One region of the Lysinibacillus sp. 10T31 genome, then DNA from elsewhere that is predicted to be linked to it. Evidence: predicted binding sites of a transcription regulator. Region 1 holds the regulator's gene; each other region holds the start of a gene.

The links. Region 1 encodes LexA, which represses DNA repair genes until DNA is damaged. Its sites were predicted from a motif close to CGAACATATGTTCG; they were not measured.
Region 2: a site for LexA is predicted at 2,013-2,026, ahead of ruvA (Holliday junction branch migration protein RuvA). Genes of this name have one in related genera too.
Region 3: a site for LexA is predicted at 1,645-1,658, ahead of AC1DCY_RS13880 (carbohydrate kinase). Genes of this name have one in related genera too.

The regions. Positions count from the first base shown of each region.
Region 1 covers NZ_JBFTHS010000035.1:7,463-10,750, forward strand. The annotation lists gene AC1DCY_RS18720 (YneB family resolvase-like protein) at 1-564, opposite strand, end outside; gene yneA (cell division suppressor protein YneA) at 561-875, opposite strand; gene lexA (transcriptional repressor LexA) at 1,038-1,655, shown strand; gene AC1DCY_RS18735 (gamma-glutamyl-gamma-aminobutyrate hydrolase family protein) at 1,807-2,529, opposite strand; gene AC1DCY_RS18740 (prepilin peptidase) at 2,625-3,288, opposite strand, start outside.
Region 2 covers NZ_JBFTHS010000021.1:125,849-129,136, forward strand. The annotation lists gene queA (tRNA preQ1(34) S-adenosylmethionine ribosyltransferase-isomerase QueA) at 1-308, opposite strand, end outside; gene ruvB (Holliday junction branch migration DNA helicase RuvB) at 326-1,330, opposite strand; gene ruvA (Holliday junction branch migration protein RuvA) at 1,349-1,969, opposite strand; gene AC1DCY_RS14015 (phosphotransferase) at 2,265-3,062, opposite strand; gene AC1DCY_RS14020 (LysM peptidoglycan-binding domain-containing protein) at 3,133-3,288, opposite strand, start outside.
Region 3 covers NZ_JBFTHS010000021.1:98,773-102,060, reverse strand. The annotation lists gene AC1DCY_RS13885 (MFS transporter) at 34-1,290, shown strand; gene AC1DCY_RS13880 (carbohydrate kinase) at 1,691-2,782, shown strand; gene AC1DCY_RS13875 (pseudouridine-5'-phosphate glycosidase) at 2,786-3,288, shown strand, end outside.

The DNA of each region.
Region 1 (3,288 bases):
AAAGGTGAAGCCACGATTACGTAGGTTGACAATTTCTTCTACAGGAACATCCTTACGTTCTTGACCATTTGGATTTCCACGGTTAGATAAATTGTTTTCCGGGCGATAACCATTTTCAACGGCACGACGCATGCCACGACGTATTTTAGCATTATGGATTCTGCGCTGGTACTCCTCAACGATTGCTAAAATTTCCAGGAGCATCGTATCCATTTCATTTAATTGTAAAGGTCCCTCGTCTCGCATAGAAAAAACATCAGTTTCCGTTTTCTGCAATAAATGCAATACTGCCATTCGAGCATTTCCACGTCCTAAACGTGTTTCATCCTGCACAAATAATGCATTTATTTCTTTTTCTTTTATGAAATCGAGCATTTCTAGTAAACCTTCACGTTCCACATCATAGCCACTATGCTTGTCCTTAAAAACACGCTTGACTTCGTATCCTTGTTCTTTAGCATAGCGCATCAACTCCTCTTGCTGACGCTCTAACGAGGAACTTTGTGTCTCTTTTTCTGTACTCACACGGCAATAGACAACGGCCGATTGTTGATTCATTATCATTTTTCGTTTCTCGCAATTTCAATTGAATTTATAGGGTAGGGTTGGTCACCCACTACTGGAATAACTAGTGATTTACCAGCAATGATTTGTACGTTCGATAATTCATTTTCTGTTTTCACAAGCTTAATCCATTCATCCGTTTTCATTTTACCACGGTATTGATCGGCTAACGACCATAAGCTATCACCATGTGCAATTTCAATTTCTGTGTATGTTACATCGCCTGGGTCTGTTATAAAAAGATATGCTGCAAATAGTAGACAAGCTCCTAATAAAGTTGTAATATGTGGATTTTTCTTTAACCAGTTCATGTTTATAACCCCTTTTCAAGAATGTTTGTTCGGAATGTATGTTCTCATAATAGTACGAACAAATGTTTTTGTCAAACACTTTTCGAACCTATGTTTGCTTAAGTGTTCGCATTCTGTTATACTACTAATAAGTAGAATGAATAAAAAAAGAGGTGAGCAATTATGAAAAAAGTTTCGAAACGACAAGAGGCCATATTAGAGTTCATTAAAGAAGAAGTACGAGCAAAGGGGTATCCACCGTCTGTACGTGAGATTGGTGAAGCAGTTGGACTTGCTTCAAGCTCAACAGTTCATGGACATTTAGCTCGTTTAGAACAAAAGGGCTTGATTCGACGCGATCCAACTAAACCACGTGCTATTGAAATTCTAGAACCAGAGGATTCTATTCAAAAGCAACATGTTATTCATGTCCCATTAGTTGGGAAGGTTACTGCAGGTTCTCCGATAACTGCTGTTGAAAATATCGATGAATATTTCCCACTACCAGATATTTATGGGACAAGTGAAGATCAATTATTTATGCTAGAAATTATGGGTGAATCAATGATTGAAGCTGGCATTTTAGACGGAGATTTAGTTATTGTTAAACAAAAATCAACAGCTGATAATGGTGATATTGTCGTAGCAATGACTGAAGAAAATGAAGCAACTGTAAAGCGTTTCTTTAAGGAAAAAAGTCATTTCCGTTTACAGCCTGAAAACGCAACGATGGAGCCAATTATCGTAGATCAAGTTTCTATTTTGGGACATGTTGTAGGTTTATATCGTCGTGTACATTAAAAGTATCTCAATATTAAAATATAAAAAGAGGATATTATGTTCACATAATGAGCATATTCCTCTTTTTCTTATGTTTTGAACCATTTTATACACTAAAAAAGAACCCACTTTTGAATGGATTCCTTACACCTTACAAAATGCTTATAAAGTTTTATGACTCTACCTTAAATTTCAAACTTGCCTTTACAAATGCAGCAAATAGTTTCTTTGATATTTCATCTCCTGCTATGGCTAGCTCTTCAGGATGCCATTGTACTCCTAGACAAAATGGTAATTCATCATGCACTACCGCTTCAACGATACCATCACTAGATTTTGCTATCACTTTCAACTTTTCAGCTACTACGTTTATTGCCTGATGATGAAATGAATTCACAGCAATTTTTTCTTCCTCAATAATCGTTTTTAATAATGTGTCAGGTGATAGATTAACATAATGTGTTGCAACGCCTCTTGCCGCTTGTTGCACATGCTTTATTAATTTTTTACTATGATACTCACTATCAATATCCTGATAGACTGTGCCTCCAAACGCAACATTTAGTATTTGAAGCCCCCGACAGATTCCGAAAATCGGCATTTTCCGAATATTGGCCGCGTTAATTAAAGCAAGCTCCACTGAATCTCTTTCTGGATGAACCTTCCCTAATTTTGGTGTAGGTTCTGCATTAAAGAGGAATGGATGTACATCATAGCCACCCGATAGTAATAATCCGTCCGTTAAAGATAAAATTTGTGCTACATCCTCTTCAACTCCAAGTGGAATTATAAGTGGAATACCCCCTGCTTCAATTATACTTTTGCTATAAGCAGCATTTAATCTTGAGGACAAATCATCCTCTGCAAAAGCCGTTATACCGATAATTGGTTTCATCTTATCCCCTCCATGATCTTTATCTTGCATTAACTCCTGTAAAAGCCTGATTGGTGAAGATTATTAATCGTTGAAGGAATCCCTCACTGGATTAATTACCAATATCCGAAGTACCAATTCATCAACGCATCCCCATAGAAATAGATAATAATTGCAGCTAGAGCAATAGACGGTCCGAATGGTATAGGCGTTTTTCTTCCCTGCCCGCGTACCTTTAACACAACTATCCCAACAATCATGCCAATTACGGCTGCTAAAAATAGCGTCAGAATTGCATGTATTGTGCCGAGTACGAGCCCAAGTAAAAAGAATAATTTAATATCGCCACCACCCATTCCACCTCTTGATAGAACAGCTATACAATATAATATGCCAAAACCTACCACAGCACCAACTATACTGTCCCACCACGGAGACAAAGGAGATATCACTCGTCCCAAAACTAGCAATGGTAAAAAGAATAATAGTATCTTATCAGGGATAAGCATATACGCAAAATCTGATACAACAATAATAACTAATAATGAAATTAATAAAAGCGCTACGAAAAATTCTGCACTAAAGCCTAATTTCCAATAAGCAAAGGCAAATAATACGCCTGTTAAAAGTTCCATCAGTGGATAAATCCAAGAAATTTTTTGCCCACAGCTACGGCATTTCCCACCTAAAAATAAATAAGACAAAACAGGCACCAAATCAAGTGCCGTCAACTGTCTCTTACAAGAAGTGCAATGCGAGGGTGGACGCACAATAGACTCC
Region 2 (3,288 bases), on a different contig from region 1:
ACACGTTTAGCTGGTTTAACAAGTGTTTCCCATTCATCTGTACCTGCCATTTGTTTTAATAGCAGTACTTCTATATGAGCACCCGTTTCCTCTTTAACGCCCATTAAACGCGCTGGTAAGACTCTTGTATCATTTAACACAAGGCAGTCTCCCGCTTGTAGCTCATCTAAAATATGAGCAAAATGATGATGCTCTACATTTTTTGAGCCTGGCGTCACTACCATTAAACGACTAGCTGTTCGGTCCAAAAGAGGTGTTTGTGCAATAAGCTCTTCTGGCAATTCAAAATCAAAATCTTCTACACGCATGAAAATACTTCCTTCTTCTAGGTTTGTTGGGGATATTCATATCCAAAATGTTCGTATGCTGAATGTGTTGCCACACGTCCACGTGGCGTACGCTGTATAAAGCCAATTTGCATCAAATATGGCTCGTACACATCTTCAATCGTTACACGTTCCTCGCCAATAGATGCTGCCAACGTATCTAAGCCTACAGGGCCACCACGGAAGCGCTCAATCATATTGGTCACAAGTTTATGGTCAATATGGTCAAGCCCTCTAGGATCGACTTGTAATAGCTCAAGCCCTTGCTTAGCAAGTCCCTCCGTTATCATACCATCTCCGAGCACCTGTGCATAATCTCGTACTCGTTTTAGCAAACGGTTAGCAATTCGGGGTGTACCACGCGAGCGTGTCGCCATTTCAAGTGCTGCTACTTGCTCAATCTCAACATCAAATAAATGCGCACTACGTACAACAATTTCTGCAAGTGACGTATTATCATAATACTCTAATCTCAATAACACGCCAAAGCGATCCCTTAAAGGTGCTGATAATGCACCCGCTCTTGTTGTTGCACCAACGAGTGTAAATGGCGGTAAATCAAGTCGTACAGAACGCGCTTCAGGGCCTTTACCAACGACAATATCTAAACAAAAATCCTCCATCGCAGGATAAAGCACCTCTTCTATTGCACGAGGCAGGCGATGGATTTCATCGATAAATAGCACATCCCCTGGCTCCAGTGAGCTTAAAATAGCTGCTAAATCTCCAGGACGTTCGATCGCAGGGCCGCTAGTCATGCGCACATTGACATTCATTTCATTAGCAATAACAGCTGCTAATGTAGTTTTACCAAGTCCAGGCGGTCCATATAACAGCACATGATCTAAACTTTCCTGACGAAGCTTTGCCGCTTCAATGAAAATTTGTAAATTCTCCTTTACCTTATGTTGACCAATGTATTGTGCTAATCTTTGTGGCCGTAAAGATAATTCAAACTGTTCATCATAGCTACCTGCCTCACTAGCCATCATACGTTCAGACATGTACTTCTCCCCCTTTCACTATTTTAACTTTAATAGCAATTGTAAAGCTTGTTTCATAAATGCATCTGTTGTTTCAAGCTTGTCGTTTTCTTCTAGCTGTGGACGTATTTTTTCTAATTCTTTTTCCGAATAACCAAGTGCCATTAAGGCAAGAATAGCTTCTTCAAGCTCATGTTTATATGGATTCACACCAAATAACGGTAACTCATCTTCTGTACTTGGTAACTCAATAGTCTCCAACAATCCGCCAAGTTTACCTTTTAAATCTAGAATCATTTGACGTGCCGTTTTCTTACCCACACCAGGAAACTTTACTAAAAACGATTCATCCTCTCGTTCAATGGCACTGATAACCTGTTGCGGATTCCCAGTAGCTAAAATAGCAAGTGCACCCTTCGGTCCAATTCCTGACACTAAAATAAGTTTACGAAACAACTCTCGTTGGTCTAAATTTGGAAAGCCATATAACACTTGTGCATCCTCACGTACATGCAAGTGAACAAAAATTTGTTGTTCAAGGGCCGACGTCCGGAACGCAAATGGATTTGGTGTATTCAACTGCCAACCAATCCCTTGCTGTTCAAGGACGATATACTCAGGAGTTATACGTTTTACTTGTCCTTTTAAATAATCATACATTCTATAATCCCTCACAATCATCGTCTTCGATTATAGCATATTACGAACGAATGCTCGACTATAACAAATGCGCTAAAGCACTTGTTTACATCCGACAAGCGCTGGAGAGCCCGAAGCAAAAGTAAGCGATCCACCTCTTTTGCCCGAGGAATCGATGCGACCTCCAGGATGTAGTGCTTTAGCCTAGACGAAAACTATGCTCTAGGTTATCCACAATTAAAAACCTATAATTTCCTTAACATTTAGAAATAACACAAGTAGTCGTTCACATACAAAAATGACCGCCCAAAGACGGTCATTTCTTTATCATTTTATCAATATCGTACCACAGTTTTGGCCAATATGTGAGAGCTCGTTTTGTAAATGGCACTAAATAATCTAAAAATACCAGCTGTTGATCTAATGGTAAATCTACTGCAAAAAGCCATTCACGTAATAGCTCATTTGGATATTTTAAACGATGTAGCTTTTTTTTATCTAATCGTTTCAACTCTGGTAGCTCAGCAAATATTTTACCAAGGTCATAATCTACTGCTGGCAATACACGATGTAACCATAAAATATATTCATCATCCGCTTCTCCTAGGTGAGCCAAATCAAAATCAATTAAACGTAATTCCCCATCTGAGCACCATAAAAAATTATGATGGACGACATCTCCATGTAAAAGCGTTATTTCTTTTTCAGGTACATCTTCCTGAGCGATTAGCTGTAACGATTTCTCACTATAATGTGAAATTTGATTGATTTCTTCTTTTGTTAAAAATGCACGAAATTCATTCCGTCTGCTTTTAAAACGCAAATGACGCATTTGCCATTTTAAAAGCTGTGAATAAGTGTGCAAACCTGGCACCCGCTGCCAAGCAATTTTTTTATGTGTATCATGTAACGTATTTAATAGCTTAAGTGATTCCTTCCGATCTTTTTTATATGCAAAATTAGCACTATGACTGCCTTCTTGCCAATCTTGCACGATTAAATACTCATCATCACTTTTCATTAAAGGTAAGATTAGCGAGGGCTCTAGATGTCCAAGCTGTCGATGAATAACCCTTACCTTTTCTGCTATTTCTATCTGCTTTGCTCGTTTCACAAAATAATTATTGGATTGATATTTATACTTCCAAATATTAGGCTTTACTTCTTCAATAATATACGCTTTTTCACCATCGATAAGGCGTCATCCCGCCTGGGAAAAAGTGCGGTGACATCCATGGCCCTACTGACGAATACGGCATATGGCCATGTGATGGACACGGTGGTGGGCATGGTGGCGGACATGGTGGTGGACTGCAACATGGGTCCATTTGCCAATTTGG
Region 3 (3,288 bases), on a different contig from region 1:
TAAAAAAATCTTTCAAGAAATGAAGGTGTCAAGATGAAGCGTATTCATTATAGCTGGTTTATTTTAGTCGTAACCTTTTTCTCAATTATTGTTGCAGGGATTACAATGTCATCATCAGGGGTATTTATAGACTCCTTTGAAAAAGAATTTAATTGGGATCGATCTTTAATTGCTTTAGCTTTTGCAGTGAGTCTATTTATATATGGTTTTTCGGGACCGTTTATGGCGGCATTACTAGAAATAGTGGGTTTAAAGAAAATGATGCTAGGTGCGATGGCTACATTATTCATAGGCATGTTGCTTACGCTTTTCATGACTCAATCATGGCAGTTGATCATTGTATGGGGCGGTATTATTGGTTTAGGAGCAAGTCTTTTTTTAACGGTGTTAAGTCCTTATGTAGCGAATCATTGGTTTGTGAAAAGTAGAGGGTTGGCAGTAGGGATTTTAACGGCGAGTACTGCAACAGGGCAGTTAATTCTCCTCCCAATATTGGCGATTATTATTGAGCATTATTCTTGGCGATGGGCGATTGGATTAATTCTCATTCTAAGTATTATTATGTTCATCACTATTTCTATATTTATTAAAAATAAACCACAGGATATTGGAATTTTTCCTTATGGAATGGAAGAAGATTTAGATGTGCAACAAGAGAATCATAAAAAAAATCCGATTAGTATTGCTTTTAATGGTTTATTTGAGGCAATAAAGAAGAAAGAATTTTGGTTATTAGCGGGAAGTTTTTTTATTTGTGGACTTTCAACTAGTGGGTTAGTTGGTACTCATTTTGTTTCATACTGTATTAGCTTTGGAGTCCCTTTAGTAACCGCTGCATCCTTTCTTTCTTTTATGGGAGTGTTTAATCTTGTAGGCACTACTTTATCAGGGTGGCTGTCTGATCGTTTTGATAATCGATGGTTATTGTTTTGGTATTATCTTTTAAGAGGAACGTCTCTGCTTTTACTCCCGTATGCATTAATGCAAGAGTCGCTCACTTTACTGACAATCTTTACAATATTTTATGGATTAGATTGGATTGCTACAGTACCTCCAACGATTAGTATTTCTAGACAAATTTTTGGTGCAAATAAAAGTGGCATTATTTATGGGTGGATTTTCGCATCACATCAAGCAGGAGCAGCAGTTGCTGCTTATGGTGGAGGCCTCATCTATAAGTTTTTCAATTCATATACTTGGGCCTTTTTCATTGCAGGAATGTTCTGTGCATTGGCAGGTTTATTTGTCATCATCGTGAAAAAGCAAACACCTCATCATGCCAATACTTAATAACTAGCTACTCGCTTTGCTTATAGCGCGATTTTTGTGACATCGAGCCGTCTCTTTCGCTTTTGTTGTCGCTGTCGCTACGTTACACTACGCTTTCGCGCAAAAAACACTTGTCGCTGCCGCTACGCTTTCGCGCAAAAAAGTCTGTTGCTGGAGTTTTGTTTTATCACGATAAATTAGAGTGACATGGCAGATAATACATACTAAGTGAAATGGTTGATTTGCAGCAGAAGAGCCATATTTTATTCAATAGGACATTTTAGTTTCATTGAAGCAATAGTGTAAACAACGACAAAGTTGAAGCCAATAACATAAGGCTTCAACTTTTTTGTTTAAATTTTTTTTGACATCAATCAAACAAAAGTTTATAATGTAAACAAATATAACAAAAGGTGATGCTATGAATGAAAGAGAACAGGCGGTCCTTGCATTAATTCGCCAGAATCCGTTTATGTCTCAACAAGAGATGGCCGATAAGATGAATCTATCTCGACCAGTCCTTGCTAATTTAGTGTCGAGCTTAACGAAGCAGGGAAAAATTGTAGGTCGTGCGTATATTTTGCCTGAGGAAAATGAAATCATTTGTATCGGTGGAGCCAATCTTGACCGAAAATTTCATGTAAAGGGGAATGTCCAGTTCGGTACATCCAATCCTGCAAGCTCTTCATTTAGTGTAGGTGGTGTTGGACGAAACATTGCTGAAAACTTAGGCAGATTAAATCATCAAGTTACATTGCTAACTACTGCCGGCAAAGATGCTGATTGGCAAGTTATCCAAGAAGCTTCAGAGCCATTTATGAATTTACGTTATGTGGAACAGTTACCTGATGCTTCGACTGGTTCCTATACTGCGGTTATGGATGAGCAGGGCGAGCTAGCATTAGCGGTAGCAAATATGGAAGTATATGATCTTTTATTGCCGAGTTTGCTAAAAAAACATGAGGCAATGCTGATGAATGCGGGCTGCTTTATTATGGACTTAAACTGTCCAAAGGAAACAGTGGCTTACATACAGCAGGTTGCAATTGCCCGTGACATTCCGTTTGTCATCGTACCGGTATCTTCGCCAAAAATGAATCGATTACCCGATACGTTGCAAGGTGTAACATGGTTTATTTGTAACACTGATGAAGCAGAGACGATTGTTGGTCATAAAATCGAAAACTCTGCTCATTATGAAAAGGCTTTACAGCAACTTCTTAAATTAGGTGCTGAACAGGTAATTATTACTGCGGGTAGCAAGGGTGTGTATGCAGCTTCCACTACAACGAAGCCAAGTCATTACGCAGCTAAAGCTATAGAAAAAATTGAAGATGTAACAGGTGCAGGAGACGCCTTTGTCAGTGCTGTAATTCATAGTTGGCTTACAGGGCAATCCTTTGCAACATGTATTGATGCAGGCTTAACGAATGCCAAAAATACACTTGCATCCCCATATACAGTAAGACCTGAGCTATCAGTTGATTTGTTAAACAGTGAAATGGAGGAATAACACATGAAAGAATTCATCGTATTATCAGAAGAAGTAAAAGCAGGACAAGCAAAAGGTTTACCAATCGTAGCATTAGAATCAACAATTATTTCTCACGGAATGCCATATCCACAAAATGTACAAACAGCACGTGAAGTGGAACAAATTGTTCGTGATAATGGTGGAGTACCAGCAACTATTGCATTAATCGATGGTAAAATTAAAATTGGTTTATCAGATGAAGAACTTGAAATGTTCGGTAATGCACAAGGTGTAGCAAAAGCATCTCGTCGTGACTTAGGCTATCTTTTAGCAACAAAAAAATTAGGAGCGACAACTGTAGCTGCAACAATGATTTGTGCGGAGCTAGCTGGTATTGAAATTTTTGTAACTGGCGGTATCGGCGGGGTACACCGTGGTGCTGAAACAACAATGGATATTTCAGCAGATTTAGAAGAATTAGCACAAACAAATGTTGCGGTAATTTGTGCGGGTGCTAAGTCTATTTTAGATATTGGTTTAACTTT